One region of the Mesorhizobium sp. P2_F7 genome, then DNA from elsewhere that is predicted to be linked to it. Evidence: riboswitches for the same ligand, from Rfam matches in the RefSeq annotation. Region 1 holds a riboswitch; the other holds the start of a gene.
The links. A riboswitch is a leader RNA that binds a small molecule or an ion and turns the genes downstream of it on or off. The one in region 1 is predicted to bind thiamine pyrophosphate.

Region 1 (9,856 bases):
CGCGTCGCGACGAGATGAACGACGATCCGGTCGTCTTCATCATCCGCGACTGGCGCAGCCAGATCATCGTGGTTATCGGCGCAGCACTGCTGGTCGCCGGAGGCTGGTAGGGCATGGTGGGCGAACGGTTCCAGAGCTTCGGCCGCGCCACGGCTGCCGCAAAGCGGACCGTCGCGGCTGACACGGCTATTGGGTTGATGAAGGGCGGCAAGGCGAAGGCAGACAGCTTGCTCGCCTATGGCAACGGTCGCTCCTACGGTGATTCCTGCCAGAACGAAGCGGGCGCGGTCGTCGACATGCGGCCGCTGAACCGTATCGGCGCCTTCAATGCCGAAACCGGCGTGCTCGAAGCGGAAGCCGGCGTGTTGCTGTGCGACATCATTGCGCACGCCGCACCCTACGGTTTCTTTCCGGCGGTGGTTCCGGGCACCCAGTTCGTCACCCTTGGCGGCGCCATCGCCAACGACGTTCACGGCAAGAACCATCATCGGCGCGGCACCTTTGGCTGCCATGTCGAATCGCTGACGCTGCTGCGTTCGGACGGGCGGACCTACACCTGCTCGGCAGTGGACAATGCCCGGCTGTTTGCGGCGACGATCGGCGGCATGGGGCTCACCGGCCTGATCCTGTCGGCCTCGATCCGGCTGATGCGGGTGCCTTCGCTCGACATGGTCGAGACGGCGACGCGGTTTGCCGATCTCAGTGAATTCTTCGAACTGGCCGAGGCCGCCGACCAGGCCAATGAATATGCCGTCGCCTGGATCGACCAGCTTGCCGGCGGCCATGGCCGCGGGCGCGGCCTGTTGCTGTCGGGCAATCACGCCGAGCATGGCTCGCATGCCGCGTCTCGTGCCGGCTCCCGCCTTTCGGTGCCGGTCCAGCCGCCGTTCAACGTGCTCAACCGGCCGTTCCTGACTGCCTTCAACGCCGCCTACCGGTGGAACAAAGGGCGCTCGGCGGCGCCGCGCCAAACCGGCTATCAGGGCTTCTTCTTTCCGCTAGACGGTGTCAGTGACTGGAACCGGCTCTATGGCCCAAAAGGTCTCTACCAGCACCAGAGCGTGGTGCCGGAAAATGCCGCGCGCCAGGCTGTGCCGGCGCTGCTCGACGCGGCGCGGCGGGCAGGGCAGGGCTCCTTCCTCACCGTGCTGAAGCGCTTCGGTTCGATCCGCTCGCCGGGTCTGCTGTCCTTTCCGCGGCCCGGCTTCACGCTGACGCTCGATTTCCCCAATCGCGGCGGCAAGACACTGGCACTGCTTGGCGAGCTCGACCGCATCACGGTCGCCGCCGGCGGGGCGGTCAATCCCTACAAGGATGCGCGCATGAGCGCCGAGACTTTCGCCGCCTCCTTCCCGGATTGGCAGCGGCTGGAAGCGTTGCGCGACCCGGCGTTCATGTCCAGTTTTTGGCTGCGGACGGCGAAAAAACTGGAGATGCCAAGGGGGCGCGTCGAGGCAGCGGAATAGGTACAATTTGAATAAATCGTGGCAATAGACCGAAAGTTCGATGGTTTACTCAAACATTGTCGTGACTTCACGAAATGTTTGCAGATTAGCGGTAGGACCGTCGCGAGCGGCGGGTGGAAAATATGAAATATATCGTCTTCATTCTGTTCACAGTCATGACCAATGCCGCGGCGCAGCTGATGCTGAAGCAAGGCATGATGTCGCTTGGCCCGATTTCGTTCGAAGGCACCAACCCGCTTCTGAAGCTCCTGCATATCGTCTTCAGCCCATGGGTGTTCCTCGGCCTTTGCACCTTCGTCATTTCGATGGCCTCGCACCTCTATGTGCTGTCCAAGGTCGAGCTCAGCTTTGCCTATCCGTTCCTCAGCCTTGCCTATGTCGCGGTGGCGATCTTCGCCTACTTCATCTTCCGCGAGGACCTCAACGCCTGGCGCATTTCCGGCATCGCCTTCATCTGCGTCGGCACGGTGCTGATCGCGCAAAGCGGGCGCGGGCATGAGGACCAGACGGCTTCCATCAGCTCCGACAAGATCAGCAACAGCGAGACCGTTCGATGAGACATATAATTTTCGGCGGTGACGGCTTCGTCGGCCGTCATCTTGCCCCGAAGCTTGTGGCCGACGGTGAAGAGGTTGTCGTTGCCGACATCGTCAAGAGCGACCTGCCGCACTACCGTTCGGTCCGCTTCGTCACCTGCGATGTGACCGATCCGGCCTCGGTGGCCAAAGTCGGATTGAAGACCGACGACATGGTCTACAATCTGTCGGCCAAGATGCTGTCGCCGATCCAGGTGCGCGCCAAGCGCCACGACTTCTTCTTCCCGGTGAATTTCCACGGCACCGAACACATCATGCAGGCGATGGACAAAGCCGGCACACCCAAGCTCGTCCACTACACCACCGACATGATCTACGGCCACACGGTGACCCAGCCGATGACCGAGGAGCACCCGGTCGCGCCGCTCGGCGAATATGGCTGGTCGAAGCAGAAGACCGAGGAGCTCGCCGCCGAATGGCGCAAGCGCGGCATGTCGATCTCGCTGTTTCGGCCGCGCCTGATCATCGGCCCCGGCCGGCTCGGCATATTGGAAAAACTGTTCAAGCTGATCGACTGGAATTTTCCGGTGCCAATGATCGGCTCGGGCAAGAACCCCTATCAGTTCATCTCGGTGTTCGACTGCGCCGAGGCCGCCCGCGCGGCCTGGAAGGTCGGCGTGCCCAACGAGGCCTATAATCTGGGCTCGCTCAATCCGCCGCCGGTGAAGAAATTGCTCGGCGACCTGATCAAGCATGCCGAGTCGAAGTCGCTCTTGATCCCGACGCCGGGCTGGGCGGTCAAACGCACGCTCGACCTGCTCGATCTCATGAACATGCCGATCATGGATCCGGAACAATATCTGATCGCCGATGAGGAGTGCGTTCTCGACGTGTCGAAGGCCGAGCGCCAGCTCGGCTGGGTGCCGCAATATCGCGACGAGGACATGCTGATCGCCGCCTACAACGAATACCGCGCCAAGAAGGACGGCCTTGCCGTCACCGCCAATCATGTCCCTGCCGAATAAGATGGGACGACCAGGAGAACTCCGAGATGACCGTCATGGCCAAGCCTGAGCAGACGAACGCGCGCACCATGGTCAGTGCGCCGGCGCTATCGCCCGCCACTATTGCCAAGCCCGAACTGATCAGCGTCGAGCAGGCGAAGTCGATGGATGTCGCGCGCATGACCGACCTGTTCAAGGCGCATCTCAACCCGGGCCAGCTGCACTTCATGAAGCTGCTCGGCTTTCACAAGATCAAGATCGAACGCGCCGAAGGCATGTTCTACATCGACCAGAACGGCCGCAAGATCCTCGACTTCTTCGGCGGTTTCGGTTCGCTGGCCTTCGGCCACAACCATCCGCGCATCCTGGAAGCGCGGAAAAAGTTCCAGGAGGAAAAGCGCCAGGAAATCGCCATCGCCTTCATGTCGCAATATGCGGCAGCGCTTGCGCACAACATCGCCAAATGCTCGCCCGGCGATCTCGACATGGTGTTTCTGGGCTCGTCCGGCTCGGAGGCCATGGAGGCGGCGGTGAAGCTCGCCGAGCGCGCCGCCGGCCCGAAGCGCCCGAAAATCGTCTATGCCGAGAATTCCTTTCACGGCAAGACCAAGGGTGTGCTGGGTATCACCGACGGCCAGCTCTACCGCGCCGATTTCAAGATGGCCGACAATACGGTGCGCATTCCGTTCGCCGACATCGAGGCGGTTGAGAGGCTATTCCGCTCCGATCCTGAGGTCGGCGTCATCGTGCTTGAAACCATCCAGGGTGGCGGCGGCATCATCCAAGCGCCCGCCGAATACTGGCAGAAGCTGCGTGCGCTGTGCGACCAGTATGGCGTGCTGTGGGTGGCCGACGAAGTGCAGTGCGGCTACGGCCGTTCGGGCCGCTTCTATGCCTTCGAACACTACGGTGTGGTGCCGGATGTGACGGCGCTGGCCAAGTCGCTTGGCGCCGGCAAGGCGGCGGTCGGCGCGATGATCGCGCGGCGCGAGGTCTATATGAAGGCCTATGGCACGCCGAAGACGGCGATGATCCACGCCATGGCCACCTTCGGCGGCATGGGCGAGGCCTGCGTCACCGCGATCGAAGGCATCAACGTGCTCTATGACGAGGGGCTGATCGACAACGCCGCCTCGACCGGCGAGTACCTGCTGCAGCGGCTGCAGGCGCTGAAGGAAAAATATCCGAAGATCATCAAGGACGCGCGCGGCAAAGGCTTCATGGTCGGGCTCGAGTTCCACGACTTCTCGCAGACCTTGCCGATGGTGCTGCGGCCGATCGTCAGCGTGCTCGACGACAAGCTGAAGGGCTCGTTGTCGGGCTTCGTCGGCGCGCTGTTGTTGCGCGACTATGACGTGCTCGTCGCCTTCACCGAATACAACCGCAACGTCATCCGCCTCGAGCCGCCGCTGATCTGCCAGCGCGAGCATGTCGACCGTTTCGTCGATGCCTTCGACAGCCTGCTGTCGCGCGGCATCGTGTCGATCGTGAAGGATTTCGTCAAAAGCCAAGTCCGCTAAGTCCCGAGCCTGATGATGCTGAGCAAGCCTCCCGCCGCGCAAAACACACTCGACCGGCTGACCGCGGCCGCTCTGGCGTGGGGCGAGGGGACTTATGCGCGATGGGCGGCGCCGATCGGCGCGATCGCGTTTTCGCTCTACATCCTGGTCACGGCCTTTACCGCCTGGACGATGCCCGACGCCAACTGGGACATGCTGCCCTATCTCGCCATTGCCGAGGAGGGCACTTATCCCGATGCGCAGGCGCTGCATGACTATGCCTACAGCACGGTCCAGGCCGGCGTGTCGGCGGCCGACTACAAGGCGCTGACCGACGATGGCGGTGGCTTTCGCAGCCATATGGCTGAAGATGCCGCCGACTTCCATTCGCTGCTCGGCATGTACCGGATCAAGTTCCTCTACGCCGAGATCCTGTCGACGATGGGCGCGGTGATGTCGCCGGTCGAGGCGATGCGGGTGCTGCAGGTGGTCTCGGTGCTGCTGTTCGGTGCGATCGTGCTTTTGTGGCTGCGAACCGAAGGCGCGCTCGCGCTGGCGCCGGTGGTCGGCGCGGTGCTGATCATGGCCGATTTCGGCGATGCGGCACGCGCCTCGACGCCGGATCTGTTGTGTTCCGCGCTGTTCCTCGGCGGGCTGCTTGCCTATGTGCGTGGCCGCGAAGTGGCAACCGCGGTCCTGCTCTTCCTCGCCTTCATGGCGCGGCCGGACAATATTGTTTTCCTTGCCATCTTCGCCGTGCTGCTGGTGGTTTTCCGGCAGCGGGCATGGGGCGCGCTGGCCGGCTTTGCCGCGTCCTTTGTCGCCTATTTCGCCATCTCGCACTGGGCGCAGCATCCCGGCTGGTGGCCGCATCTGTGGTTCTCCAGCATCGAGCAGCACTACAATATGGATGGCTTCGAGCCGCCGTTTTCGGTCGCCGCCTATCTCAAGGCGTTTGCCGCGTCCTTCCTTCGCGCCATTGAGCTCAACAGCTGGGTCGGCGTTTCGGTGCTGGCTCTGGCCGGGTGGTTTGCGCTCAGCCGCGCCGGCTTCCGGCTCGATCGCCGCGCCGGCATCCTGCTGGCAGCACTTGTGCTTGGCGTGCTGGCGAAATTCACCGTCTTTCCGATCCACGACACCCGCATCTATTTCCCCAACCTTTTGCCGCCCTTCCTGCTGCTGGTGGGTCCGGTCATGGCGCTGTGGGCGTCGGCAAACCTGAATGGAAGGCGGCCCATCGCCTTGCACGCCCTTCCCGGAGATAAGCCATGAGTTCTGTATCCGGTCTGGCGCGCATTGCCCTTTCACTCGGTCTGCCCGCCGGCCTACTCGATCGCGGGCCGGCGCTGCATGGCACGAAATTCCTGGCCAAGGCGGCGCTGAAGGCGCGCTTCAGCGGTGGCGGGCAACCGTTCCAGATGGTCAATGTCGGCGCCTGCGACGGCGCGCTGTTCGACGACGTCACGCCGTGGCTGCATCGCATTCCGCGGGCGCGGGCCGTGCTGGTCGAGCCGATCCCGTACAATCAGAAGCGGCTGCGCGCCAACTATCCCGACACGACCCGATTCATCATCGAGCCGGTTGCGGTGACCAAAACCAAGGGCACGATCACCGTCCACACTTTCGATGCAGCAGCGCTCGAGGCCGGCACGCTGCCGATCGAGTTCATCGGCTGCTCGTCGGTCACCGACACCAATTTGATGTCGGGCAAGAACGCCTGGGGCGAGGCAGACGCCAATTTCAACAAGTTCGCGCCGCACCTCAGGGATATCGAGGTGCCGTCGGAAACGTTGCAGACCCTGCTCGACCGCAACGGCGTCACGCATATCGACGCCTTCCTGGTCGATTGCGAGGGTGCGGACTGGATCGTCTTCGAACAGCTCGACCTCAAGCGCTATCGTCCCGGCATGATCAAGGTCGAGGTCGGCGCACTGCCGGCAGCCGAGATCGGCCAGGTCGTGGTCAAGCTGAAGACCGCAGGCTACCAGGTCGGCTTCCAGGCCGAGGATATCTGGGCTTTCGCCTGAGCCGGCAGAGTCGCTTGACAAAACCACGTTAGCCCGTTCAACTTGACGCATTCACCAGGGGGGTCCCGACAAGGGGCTGAGATACTGCTGGCTTTCGCAGCGCAGTGACCCGTTGAACCTGATCCAGTTCATACTGGCGTAGGGACGGTGCAAGCGCTTTGCGGGATTCCATGCCCGAGGTCCTGTTTCGAACAGGGCGGCCAAGGCGTCTTTTCATCCTTCCGGCACAGAACTGGGTCTCCAATGCACGAGCAAAGGAGCCTCACAATGAATGCCTTTACCCCCGCCGTTTCGACGGGACCGCTGCCTGCCTCCCGCAAGATCCACAAGCCCGGTATCCTCCATCCGCACATCGCGGTGCCGATGCGCGAAATCTCTGTTCATCCGACGGCCGGCGAGCCGCCCGTCACCGTCTACGATCCATCCGGGCCCTATACGGATACGGCTGTCGAAACCAGCATCGAAAAGGGCCTTGCCCGACTTCGGCACGAATGGGTCACGGCGCGTGGCGATGTCGAAGCCTATGACGGCCGCCATGTGCGGCCGGAAGACAACGGATTTGCCGCCGGCGAGCGCCTGACGCCGGAATTTCCGGTTCGCAACCGGCCGCTCAAAGCCACGGCAGGCAAGGCGGTGACCCAGCTTGCCTATGCGCGCGCCGGCATCATCACGCCTGAGATGGAATTCGTTGCCATCCGCGAGAATCTCGGCCGCGAGATGCTGCGCGGCCAGTTGCAGCGCGACGGCGAAAGTTTTGGCGCTGATATCCCCGACTTCGTCACCCCGGAGTTCGTGCGCGACGAGGTGGCGCGCGGACGGGCTATCATTCCCGCCAATATCAACCATCCCGAAAGCGAGCCGATGATCATCGGCCGCAATTTCCTGGTGAAGATCAACGCCAATATCGGCAACTCGGCGGTCACCTCCTCGATGGCCGAAGAGGTGGAGAAGATGGTGTGGGCGATCCGCTGGGGCGCCGACACGGTGATGGACCTTTCGACAGGGCGCAACATTCACAACATCCGCGAATGGATCGTTCGCAATGCGCCGGTGCCGATCGGCACGGTGCCGCTCTATCAGGCGCTCGAAAAGGTCGGCGGCATCGCTGAAGACCTGACCTGGGAGGTTTATCGCGACACGCTGATCGAGCAGGCCGAGCAGGGCGTCGACTATTTTACCATCCATGCCGGCGTGCGGTTGCACTACATCCCGCTCACCGTGAACCGGGTCACCGGCATCGTTTCGCGCGGCGGTTCGATCATGGCCAAATGGTGCCTGCACCATCACCGGGAAAGCTTCCTCTATGAGCACTTCGCGGAGATCTGCGACATCTGCCGGGCCTATGATGTGTCCTTCTCGCTCGGCGATGGCCTTCGTCCGGGCTCGATCGCCGACGCCAACGATGCCGCGCAATTCGCCGAACTGGAAACGCTCGGCGAACTGACGCAGATCGCCTGGGCCAAGGACTGCCAGGTGATGATCGAAGGCCCCGGCCACGTGCCGATGCACAAGATCAAGCAGAACATGGACAAGCAGCTCGCCGTCTGCGGCGAGGCGCCGTTCTACACGCTGGGGCCGCTGACGACCGACATCGCGCCGGGCTACGACCACATCACCTCCGGCATCGGCGCGGCGATGATCGGTTGGTTCGGCACCGCCATGCTCTGCTACGTGACGCCGAAGGAACATCTCGGCCTGCCGGACCGCAACGACGTCAAGACGGGGGTGATCACCTACAAGATCGCGGCCCATGCCGCCGATCTGGCCAAGGGCCATCCGGCGGCGAAGCTCAGGGACGATGCCCTTTCCCGGGCCCGGTTCGAGTTCCGCTGGGAGGACCAGTTCAACCTGTCGCTCGATCCCGAAACCGCGCGATCCTTCCACGACGAGACCTTGCCCAAGGAGGCGCACAAGCTGGCGCATTTCTGCTCCATGTGCGGGCCGAAATTCTGCTCCATGCGCATTTCCCATGACATCCGGGCCGAGGCGCAGAAGGAAGGCATGGCCGCCATGGCAGCGAAATATCGCGCCGGAGGCGACCTCTATATGCCTGCCGACGAGATCGGCTCACCGGCAACGCCGGCAGAGGCGCCGGCGCCGTGATGAGGGTGCTGGTCAAAGGGGCCGGCGTCGCCGGCCTCACCGCCGCCTTTGAGTTCGCCAGGCGCGGCGCGAGCGTGGTCGTTGCGGAGGCAAGGCAAAGCCTTGGCAGCAATGCATCGTGGTTTGCCGGCGGCATGCTGGCGCCCTGGTGCGAGCGTGAAAGCGCCGAGCAGCCGGTTTTGGACCTTGGACGCGGCGCGGCCGACTGGTGGGAGGCGGCAACACCTGGCCGGGTAACACGGGCCGGGACTCTGGTCATCGCGTCGCCGCGCGATGCTGGCGAACTCGACCGGTTTGCCAGCCGTACGTCAGGGTACCGGCGTGTCGATGAAGACGAAATAGCACTTCTGGAGCCGGATCTCGCCGGCCGCTTTCGCCGCGGACTTTTCTTCCCCGGCGAGGCCCATCTCGACCCACGCCAGGCCATGGCGGCGCTGTATGAAAAGCTAATAGCCATGGGCTCCGAATTCCGCTTCGGCACCGATGGCGATCTGCTTTCCGGTTTCGATCGCCAGATCGACTGCAAGGGAATGGCGGCGGTCAATGACGGGCTGCGCGGCGTTCGCGGCGAGATGCTGATCCTGCGTACACCGGACGTCTCGCTGTCGCGACCGGTCCGGCTGCTTCATCCTCGCTTTCCGCTCTATCTGGTTCCACGCGGCGACCAGTGTTTCATGGTCGGCGCGACGATGATCGAAAGCCGGTCCGAAGACCCGGTTTCAGTCCGTTCGACGATAGAGTTGCTCGGTGCCGCCTGCGCCCTGCATCCGGCGTTCGGCGAGGCCGGCATCATCGAGACCGGTACCGGTATTCGTCCAGCCTTCTCAGACAATCTTCCGCGTGTCGAGGTTTTTGGAAGCACGGTCGCGATCAATGGACTTTTTCGCCATGGCTTCCTTCTCGCGCCCGCCATGGCGCGGCTGGCGGCCGAACGCGTCTTCAATGACGACAAGGAGCGTGCGCATGAAACTGACCGTCAACGGCGAAGTGCTTGAGTTCGCCACCACAACGCTGGCCGGCCTGCTCGCCGCGCTCGACTATGAAGGCGACTGGCTGGCGACCGCAGTCAACAGCGAAATCGTCCACAAAGCCAATCGGGCAGAGTTCCGGTTGAGCGACGGCGACCGGATCGAAATTCTTTCACCGATGCAAGGAGGCTAGAATGTTCGAGCTTCTCGGAACAACACTATCTTCCCGGCTGCTTCTCGGCACCGCGCAATA
Region 2 (9,856 bases), on a different contig from region 1:
CACCAGCTTGCCGGATTCGGCGGCGTCGCTGGCCACCATGGTGGCCGAGCCTTCGGCGCCGCGATGGCCGCGAAAACGCTGGCGCATGGTCTGCAATTCGCCGAGCCGGCGCATGTTGCGCTTGCGTCGCGCCGTCACGCCATAGCGCAGCCAGTGTTCCTCGCGCACGATCTGGCGGCCGAGCTTGTGCTGCTCGCGTTCTTCCTCTTCCAGCACCAGGTCGCGCCATTCCTCGAAATGGCCAAAGCCCTTGTCGAGGCGGCGGGTCTGGCCGCGGTCGAGCCAGACGGTGGCGCGCGACACGCGCTCGAGGAAGCGGCGGTCATGCGAGATGACGATCAGCGCCGACGAGGTGCGGACAAGCTCCTCTTCCAGCCATTCGATGACGGACAGATCGAGATGGTTGGTCGGCTCATCAAGCAGCAGAATATCAGGCTCCGGCGCCATGACGCGGGCAAGTGCTGCGCGCCGCGCCTCGCCGCCGGAGAGGTCGTTGGGGCTTTCCGTGCCGGCAAGGCCGAGATGCTCCATCAGATAGGTGGCGCGGTAGGGATCGTCGGCCGGCCCGAGCCCCGCCTCGACATAGGCGCGCACATTGGCAAAGCCCTCCATGTCGGGCATTTGCGGGAGATAACGCACCGTCGCCGAAGGCTGGCGGAAGACCTCGCCGTCCTGCGGCTCGATCAGCCCGGCGGCAATCTTGAGCAGCGTCGACTTGCCGGAACCGTTGCGACCAACGAGTGCAATCTTGTCGCCGGCTGATGCCGTGAGTTCGGCGCCGTCGAGCAACGGTGCGCCGCCGAAGGTCAGTCTTATCCCGTCGAGATTGAGAAGGGGCGGGGCCATATCAGCTTTCAGGCAAGGGGAAGGGGTGAGCGAGCAGCAGCGCGCGGCCGTGGCCGAGCGCGATTTCGAGCCGGCCTTTCACTTCGTTGGAGATGGTCAGCGACGAGCCGAAGGTGACCTCGACATGGTCGAGCGGCCATTTGGCGCCGGAAACGGTCAGGCCCGAGAGATCGGAGAAGCCGAGCACCGAAAACAGCGTGCCGTCGGCATAGTCGAAGCCGGCCTTGCCGGGCAGGAGGGGGACGCCTTCCTGCGCGCCGCTGGTCAACAGCACTTTTGTGCCGGCCTCGGCCAGACGCAGGCTGAGCGCCAGATGCAGGAAGGCGTGGTCGGCGCGTTTGCCGCCGAAAGCCCCGGCCAGAACCAGGCTGGTGGCGCCGCGGTCCAGTGCAGCGGCGATGGCCAGTTCGCCGTCGGTCTTGTCCTTTTCCGGCGGAAATATCTGGCGCGGCACGGCGGCGAGATCGGCGGGCAGGTCCGCCGGCACGGAATCGAAATCGCCCACCCATAGCTCCGGCATCAGGCCGAGCATCCGGGCATGACCGATGCCGGCGTCGGCGGCGATGATGCGCGAACCCTCGACCTGGCGGTCGAGCCGCGGCGTGCGGACGAGATCGCCGCCTAGCAGGATGGTGAATGTGCTCATATCCGGTGGCCCTTACCAGCCCCGCCGGCGAAACGGAAGGCCGAGAGCCACCACCGCCGGCAAAGTTCCGCTTGCGTGGCACCTTGGCCGGGCCTATGTGTCGAGGCGCTCTAACGGGGTGCCGGACGCGATCTTCGCGGACCGGCTGAGAGGCAGTCTCGCCAACCCGCTGAACCTGATCCGGTTTGTACCGGCGGAGGGATTAGACGCTTCGGACAGACCGACGCCTCAATTCCTTTCAACACGAACGAAGGAGGCGCCGATGCGCATGATTTTGTCCCGTCTTGTCCCAGCCCTGGGTGTTGCTGTTTCGCTTTTGGCAAGCCCTGCGTCCGCGCAGGACAAACTCACCGTCTATACCTATGAGAGTTTCACCGCCGACTGGGGCCCGGGTCCTGCGGTGAAGAAGGAGTTCGAGGCCGAATGCGGCTGCAGCGTCGACTTCGTCTCGGTTGCCGATGGCGTCGCGCTGCTCAACCGCGTCAAGCTCGAAGGGGCCTCGACCAAGGCCGATATCGTGCTTGGTCTCGACACCAACCTCACCGCCGAGGCCAAGGCCTCCGGCCTGTTTGTCCCGCATGGCGCGGTGGCTGAAAACAGCGTGCCGGGCGGCTGGAGCGACGATGTTTTCGTGCCCTTCGACTATGGCTATTTCGCCGTCGTCTACGACACTGAGAAGCTGAAGACCCCGCCGAAGAGCCTGAAGGAATTGGTCGAAGGCGCTGCTGCCGACAAGATCGTCATCCAGGATCCGCGCACGTCGACGCCGGGTCTTGGCCTGCTGCTGTGGGTCAAGTCGGTCTATGGCGACAAGGCGCCGGAGGCATGGGCGAAGCTCAAGCCTAAGGTACTGACCGTGACGCCGGGCTGGAGCGAGGCCTATGGCCTGTTCACCAAGGGTGAGGCGCCCATGGTGCTGTCCTACACGACGTCGCCGGCCTACCACATGGTGGCCGAGAACACCGAGCGCTATCAGGCGGCGTCCTTCGAGGAAGGCGAGTATCTGCAGATCGAGGTCGCCGGCATCACCACCACGGGCGCGAAAAACCCGCTGGCGGCAAGGTTCCTGGCCTTCATGACCGGGCCGAAATTCCAGGACGTCATTCCCGAGACCAACTGGATGTTCCCGGCAGGCAAGACCGACAAGCCGCTCAACCCGGCGTTTGATAAGCTGGTGAAGCCGGCGAAGACGCTGCTGTTTTCCCCGGAAGAAGTTGCGGCCAATCGCAAGGCCTGGGTGGATGAGTGGCTGGCGGTGATGAGCAAGTGAGCGCCCTCTTCACCCTCCCCCTTGTGGGGAGGGTCGATCCGCGAAGCGGAGCGGGGTGGGGGTAGCGACGTTGAACCCAGCCTCACCCCCACCCCGGCTCGCGGACACCGCTTCGCGGCATCCGCGCTCCGACCCTCCCCACAAGGGGGAGGGTGGAACGCGCGCATCCTCTGATCCCCGCGTCACCGCCAGCATTGTCGCGCTCGCGGCGATCGCGCTGCTGATCGGTGGCGCCTTTGCCGGGCTCGTCCGCGAAGGCGCGCACGATCTCGCCGGCGCCGTATCCGCCTTCGATCTCTATCTCCTGCGCGTCGTCCGCTTCACGCTCTGGCAGGCCGTGCTTTCGACGCTGCTTTCCGTCGTGCCGGCGCTCTTCGTCGCCCGCGCTTTGTCACGGCATCCGCGCTTCTTTGGCCGCGGTTTCATCCTGCAACTGTTTACCGTGCCGCTGGCACTGCCGGCCATTGTCGCGGCGCTGAGCATACTGGCGCTCTATGGCCGGGCCGGCTACTTCACCGCGGTCGGTGGCCAAAGCTGGCCCGATGTCTATGGCCTGTCGGGCATTCTCGTCGCGCATGTCTTCTTCAACCTGCCGCTGGCGACGCGGCTGTTCCTTGAGGCGCTCGGCACGGTGCCGGCCGATCAATGGCGGCTGGCAAGCCAGCTCGGCATGGGGGCCAGACCAGCCTTCCGGTTGATCGAATGGCCGGTGCTGCGGGCAGCACTGCCGGGCGTCGCCGGCCTTGTCTTCATGCTTTGCATCACCTCCTTCACCATTGTGCTGATCCTCGGCGGCGGGCCGGCGGCGACGACGCTGGAGGTCGCCATCTACCAAGCGCTGCGCTTCGATTTCGATCCCGCGCGGGCTGTCACACTGACATTGCTGCAGATTGCGCTGACCTTCGCCGTCGTGCTGGCGCTAACGCGGCTTGGCGCCAATGTGACCGGCGACGCCAACCTGCCGGTGGCGCCGCGCCGCTATCTCTCGGCCGGCCCGGTCGAAACGGCGTTCAATGCCATCCTGATCGTGCTCGCCTTGCTGTTCGTCGCCGGGCCGATGGCCGCCATCGTCACTTCGGGCCTTGGCGCCGATCTGAGCCGGCTGGCAGGCGAGAGCGCGGTGCGCCAGGCGACGCTGACCAGTGCCGTCCTGGGCCTGCTGGCGGCGCTGCTTTCGGTGGCGCTGTCGCTGTCGCTGATCATGGCGCGTCGGGCGCTGTCCCTGCGCCGCCATGGCGGCGCTCGCCCGCTTCTCGAGCACGCCATGGACACCGGCGCCGGTTTTGTACTCGTCGTGCCGCCCATCGTCATCGGTGCCGGCTGGTTTCTCTTGCTGCGCACCGTCAGCGATGTCTTTGCCATCGCGCCCATCATGGTCGTCACCGTCAACGCGGTGATGGCGATGCCCTTTGCCATCCGCGCCATGCGCCCCGCCTATGACGCGGCGAGCGAACGCCATGAAAAACTGTGCGCGCAGCTCGGCATTTCGGGCTGGAGCCGGCTGCGTCTGATCGACTGGCCGTCGCTGCGGCGGCCCCTGGCCACCGGCTTTGCCTTCGCCATGGCGTTGTCGCTCGGCGATCTCGGCGTCATCGCGCTGTTCGGCAGCGATTCGGTGCAGACATTGCCTTATCTCTTGCTGGCGCGCATGGGCAGCTACCGCACAGCCGACGCCGCCGGACTCGCTTTGCTGCTCGGGGCGGTCTGCCTCGCCCTGGTGGTCGCGGCGGACTGGTTGGGACGAGGAGAAAGATCGTGAATTCCGCCAACAAAGGCGCGGCCGTGCGGTTGGACAAGGTTGCGTTCAGCTATGGCGAGACGCCGTTCCTGTTCGATGTCGAATTCACTGCCTCGAAGATCACCGCCATCATGGGCGCCAGCGGTTCGGGAAAATCGACGCTCCTCAATCTGGTGGCCGGCTTCGAGACGCCGCAATCCGGCAGCGTGCTGATCGGCGGCGTCGATGTTGGCGCTTCCGCGCCTTCGGCGCGGCCGGTCTCGATGGTGTTCCAGGAGAACAACCTCTTTGCCCATCTCTCGGTGGAAAAGAACGTCGGGCTCGGCCGCTCACCGTCGCTTAGCCTGACGCAAACCGATCGCGCGGCAATCGCCGAGGCGCTCGAGCGTGTCGGCCTCGCCGGCAAGGAAAAGCGGCTGCCGCGCGAGCTCTCCGGCGGCGAAAGGCAGCGCGTGGCGCTCGCCCGCGTGCTGGTGCGCGACCGGCCGGTGCTGTTGCTCGACGAGCCGTTCGCTTCGCTCGGACCCGCGCTGCGCGACGACATGCTCGACCTGGTGGCCGGCGTCCATGCCGAGCGCGCGATGACGGTGCTGTTCGTCACCCATCAGCCGGAAGACGCGCGCCGCATCGGCGAGCAGATGGTTTTTCTGGACAATGGCAGGGTTGCCGCCACGGGATCTGCCGCCGATTTTTTCGAGGGCACTGGCCCTGAAGCGTTTCGGCGCTATATCGGCGCAAGTTCGGGCGGATCACGCGATATTGCCCGGAAGCGGACATAATTTACGACCAAACCGGCTACAGGTGATGTGGCGCTTGCTTGCCATGGTCCAGCTGATGTGGCTAGGTCCGCCCAGTACTGGTCCGGCACGAGCCGTGATTTGCCCCCTACAGCGCCGCATCCATCCGGATGCGCAAAAACGCTGTAGGTTTTTTGATTTGTGCAGGATTGCCACCGAAAATTCGATTTTCGCTGGCGCGGACCCCTGGGTCCAGGTCATGCGCCAAGAGCTGAAGGGACGCCGTGCTGTCGACCGGCACTGACACTTTGAGACGCAGACCGCTGGCGCGCTTCCTGGCGCTGGCCGGCCTTGCCGTGGCGCTGGCCAGTTGCCAGATGTTCACGCCTCCGGAAGTGCAGGAATCCGGCTTCCAGCCGTCCGACAAGCCGATCACGGTCGACAATGTCGCCGCCAACAGCAAGCTCGCCGAACTGGCGAAGGCGCAGCACCCGCGCATCCTTGCCACCTATGGCGGCGAATATTCCGATCCCAAGCTCGAGCGCATGGTGGCCAAGGTTGTCGGCAGCCTGACCGTGGTGTCGGCCAATCCGACCCAGACCTATCGCATCACCATCCTCAATTCGCCCAACGTCAACGCCTTCGCGCTGCCGGGCGGCTATCTTTACGTCACTCGCGGCCTCCTGGCGCTGGCCAATGATTCGGCCGAGCTCGCCGCCGTCATCGCGCATGAGATGGGCCACGTAACCGCCAACCATGGCCTGCAGCGCCAGCAGCTCGAGGCCGAGGAAGGCCTGGCGACCAAGGTGGTCTCCGATGTGCTCGGCGACAGCCCGACCGCCAAGGCGGCCTTGATCCGCGGCAAGCTCAGGCTGGCGCAGTTCTCGCGCAACCAGGAGCTGGAGGCCGACGCCATCGGCATCAAGTCGATCGGCGAAGCCGGCTACGATCCCTATGCCGCCGGCCGCTTCCTGCAGTCGATGTCTGCCTATACGGATTTCCGCTCGATATCAGGCGCCACCGATGCCAGCCTCGACTTCCTGGCCACGCACCCCAACACGCCGCAGCGCATCGACCTCGCGCAGCGCCACGCCCGCCAGTTCGGCGCGCCGGGCGTCGGCACGCGCGACCGTGACTCCTTCCTGGCCGGCATTGACGGCCTGCTGTACGGCGACACGCCGGAAGAAGGCTATGTGCGCGGCCAGACCTTCCTGCATCCGGGGCTCGGCGTATCGTTCACCGTGCCGGACGGTTTCATCATCGACAATACGGCTGCGGCGGTGACGGCGACCGGCCCGGGCGATATGGCGGTCCGCTTCGACGGCGTGTCGATCGACAAGGACCGTGCGCTGACCGACTATATCAAAAGCGGCTGGGTGGCCGGTCTCGACGACACCAGCGTGCGCCAGGAGACGATCAACGGCAATGAGGCGGCGACCGCGCATGCCGGCGCCGACGGCTGGCAGTTCGACATTGCGGTGATCCGTGCCGGTGGTCAGGTCTACCGGCTGCTAACGGCGGCGCCGTCGGCCAGCACGACACTCGACCCGGTGGCGCGCTCGGTCAGCGGCTCGTTCCGCATCCTGAGTGCGGCCGAAAAGGCGGCGCTGAAGCCGTTGCACATCCGCGTTGTCACAGTTCAGGCAGGCCAGACCATGGGCTCACTGTCGGCACAGATGGTCGGCGTCGACCGCAAGCTCGATCTGTTCAGGGTGCTCAACGCGATGTCGCCGGGCGCCTCGGTTTCGGCCGGCGACAAGGTCAAGATCGTCACCGACAAGTAAGAATCGGGCCGGCAGGCGGCGCTACAGCTCGCAGCCGGTCTGGTCGGCCACCGATGACCGCCGCCGTCAGCCAGGGCTGCCGCCGCCGCCTTGTCCGCCACTACCGCCGCCGCCGCCCCGCCAGGGCGCAATGAATGGACCGGTTTCGCTCGGCACCGGTCCGAGCAGTTTCGGGAGGGGCTCCCTTCTCGGCCTGGCGACCTTGGGCGGCTTCGTGCGAATGACCTTTGTTTTGATGATCGTTTGCGTTTCGGGCTTGCAGGCTGCGATCGCCAAGGCATTGCGCCCGGCAGGACCGAGAATGCTCATCGTATAGATGTTCTGGCGTTCGATACCGGCCCTGAGGAAGGCCACGGCACGGGCCGAGTCGGCGGGCACGCCATTGCGACCGTCCTTGAAGATCACGGCGAGATCGTTCATGGCATTGCTATGCCCCATCGCCGCCGCCTTGAGCAGCAGGTCCAATCCCTTGCCGGTATCGCGCTTCACGCCGAGGCCATTGAACAAGGCTCGTCCCCACGCCGTCATCGCGTAAGGGTCGCCCTTGGCGGACGCTTCTGAATAGAGGCCATTGGCTTTCGTGGAATCCGCAGTCGTTCCTATTCCGGACGAGGCGATGCGGCCGAGTTCGAAGACGGCCCTGACATGTCCCCTGTCGGCAGCCAACTGGATCGCCTTGCTGGCTTCGTCGACCTTGCCTGACGCCAGCAAGGCACGCCCCAACTCGTAGTGGAAGCGGGCGATGTCGGGGTAGGCCTTCACCGCCGCCTGGCAAAGCTCGACCGCGTTGCCGCCGATCTCGTTGGGCAGCAGTCCTGGGACCACGCCTTGCAGGTCGAGGGGTTCGCCTGCCGCCTGGTCGCAAGGGTCGACCTCTGGCGACAGCGTCATCGTCGCTCGCTTCGACGAATTGTTGGCTCGGATTTCGAAGCCGATCTTGATGGCAGCTGTCGAGCCGACCTGCGGCTCATAACGCAGATCACCGACTTCATTGGCCATCAGGCTCGATTGCGGCGACAGGATGCGGTCCGGCAGCGACAGCGTTCCCGTTGCCGGATAGCTGGCGAGCTTCAGGCTGATGCCTGGATCCTTTGCCGGCAGATCCAGCTTCAGCGGCACCGGGCCTATTCCGACCGGAACCTTGACATCGCGATCCCCGATCGCCTCGGCGGCGCCGGAAATATGGATGCCGCGCTCCAGCACCCGCTGCTTCTGCTCATCCTTGAGCGAGGCGATGATCTGCTTGCCGTCGGCGCCCTCATCGCTCTTGACCCGCAGCACCAGAACGCCTTTGGATTCGCCGCCCCAGTCGTCATGCGTGGCGTAGGCCAGCGTGTCCACTTGTTCCTGCGCGCCGACGCCCTTGGGGACTTCCATCTTCAGACGCGGCAGATCCTTGCTCTGGATCGGCTGCCCCACTTCGACAGCTTTGCCATCCAGCGTCAGCCGGCCGAGCGTCGGCGGGCTTTCAATGCTGACGGTAACCGCGCCGCCTTCCACGTCGACAGGCTGCGGCAGGTCCAGCGCGACAGGACCGACGCCGGACGGCACGATTTTCTCCAGCACTGGCGGCAGCGAGGGCCGGGTCACACGACGCATCAGCACGACGTCGTCGATCAGCGAGGAGTTTTCCCACGGAACCTGCTTGCCATCCGTGGCCTTGACGACATCACGGCGCACCGCGGCCATGACCGTCCGTATCTCCTGGTTCGGCGCCAGCGCCCGGCGCGAGAATGCCGACGAGAAGGGGCTGAGATCGCCGGACCCGTCATAGGCGATTGCTCCAGGTTCCGTGGCAAAGGCGATCAACGTGTTCTGCGAGCTTTTGACTTGCGCGAGGCCGGTGCCGCCGGTGGCGATCAATTGGTCGCGCAGCCAATAGTCCTTGCGTGGAAACGGATTGTTGCGGCAGGCATCGAGAATGATCACCTGGATCTTGGATTTCGAGCGCAGCTGCTCAAGCACATCATCCAGCTTCACGGCCTGGACCTCGATGTCGGCTGCATCCTTGAGCGAGGCATCGACCGGGATCAGAAAATTCTCGCCGCCGATCTGGAAGCCGTGGCCGGAGTAGTAGACGACGGCCAGATCGGCGTCGTTCGCGGCCGCGAGATAGTTGCGGAACTGCTCCTCGAACTGAAGTCTGGTGACGTCCTTGGCAAGGAATACATTGAAGCCAGCCTGCCGAAAAGTGTTCGACACATCGTCGACGTCGTTGTCAGGATTCTTGAGAGCGGGAATGTTCCGGTACTCGGAATTGCCGATGACAAAGGCAACCCGTCGATCGGCGCGAGCATCGAATGTCGTCAGGCCCACGAGGACCAAGGCCGCAAGGATCGCATAGCATCGCAACATGACAAACCTCCATCCGCTATGACCTGTTCGGTCGCAGGAACGCAGCGGCCGGTCTGTAAAACGGGTCACAATCTACAAATATATTGTAGAGGAATGCCGCCATGACGGCGATACATTATTACTTAATCAAATTCTTACTTATCACCTTTCAGGAACATCGCAGGTGCGTTCAGGCTGCCTGCGTCTGAAATTCCGGGTTCTGCTTGACCAGCGCGACCTTCAGCTTTTCCATCGCGCGGGCCTCGATCTGGCGGACACGCTCCTTGGAAATGCCGAGCGTCTCGCCGAGTGCTTCCAGTGTCGCGCCATCGTCGCTCAGCCGGCGTTCCTCGATGATCCTGAGTTCACGGGCATTGAGCGCGCCGAGCGCTGCCTTCAACCAGAGCAGACGGCGTTCGAAATCGATGGTGTCGCTGGCGACTTCGTCCGGCAGCGGATCGTCCGAGACCAGGAAGTCCATGCGCTCGGTGGTGCCGGTAT

Region 2: linked by a shared signal. The riboswitch ahead of thiB (thiamine ABC transporter substrate binding subunit) and the one ahead of thiC (phosphomethylpyrimidine synthase ThiC) in region 1 are both predicted to bind thiamine pyrophosphate.

The regions. Positions count from the first base shown of each region.
Region 1 covers NZ_JBFUFA010000005.1:313,958-323,813, reverse strand. Annotated here, with positions in the region: gene AC1DZ8_RS20195 (UbiA family prenyltransferase) at 1-110, shown strand, start outside; gene AC1DZ8_RS20190 (FAD-binding oxidoreductase) at 114-1,466, shown strand; gene AC1DZ8_RS20185 (EamA family transporter) at 1,589-2,023, shown strand; gene AC1DZ8_RS20180 (NAD-dependent epimerase/dehydratase family protein) at 2,020-3,027, shown strand; gene AC1DZ8_RS20175 (aspartate aminotransferase family protein) at 3,096-4,526, shown strand; gene AC1DZ8_RS20170 (hypothetical protein) at 4,542-5,777, shown strand; gene AC1DZ8_RS20165 (FkbM family methyltransferase) at 5,774-6,532, shown strand; TPP riboswitch at 6,579-6,695, shown strand; gene thiC (phosphomethylpyrimidine synthase ThiC) at 6,800-8,635, shown strand; gene thiO (glycine oxidase ThiO) at 8,635-9,630, shown strand; gene thiS (sulfur carrier protein ThiS) at 9,599-9,796, shown strand; gene AC1DZ8_RS20145 (thiazole synthase) at 9,798-9,856, shown strand, end outside.
Region 2 covers NZ_JBFUFA010000002.1:441,399-451,254, forward strand. Annotated here, with positions in the region: gene AC1DZ8_RS07455 (ABC-F family ATP-binding cassette domain-containing protein) at 1-846, opposite strand, end outside; gene AC1DZ8_RS07460 (thiamine diphosphokinase) at 848-1,492, opposite strand; TPP riboswitch at 1,597-1,711, shown strand; gene thiB (thiamine ABC transporter substrate binding subunit) at 1,755-2,762, shown strand; gene thiP (thiamine/thiamine pyrophosphate ABC transporter permease) at 2,956-4,521, shown strand; gene thiQ (thiamine ABC transporter ATP-binding protein) at 4,518-5,279, shown strand; gene AC1DZ8_RS07480 (M48 family metalloprotease) at 5,615-7,021, shown strand; gene AC1DZ8_RS07485 (caspase family protein) at 7,088-9,376, opposite strand; gene AC1DZ8_RS07490 (RNA polymerase factor sigma-32) at 9,546-9,856, opposite strand, start outside.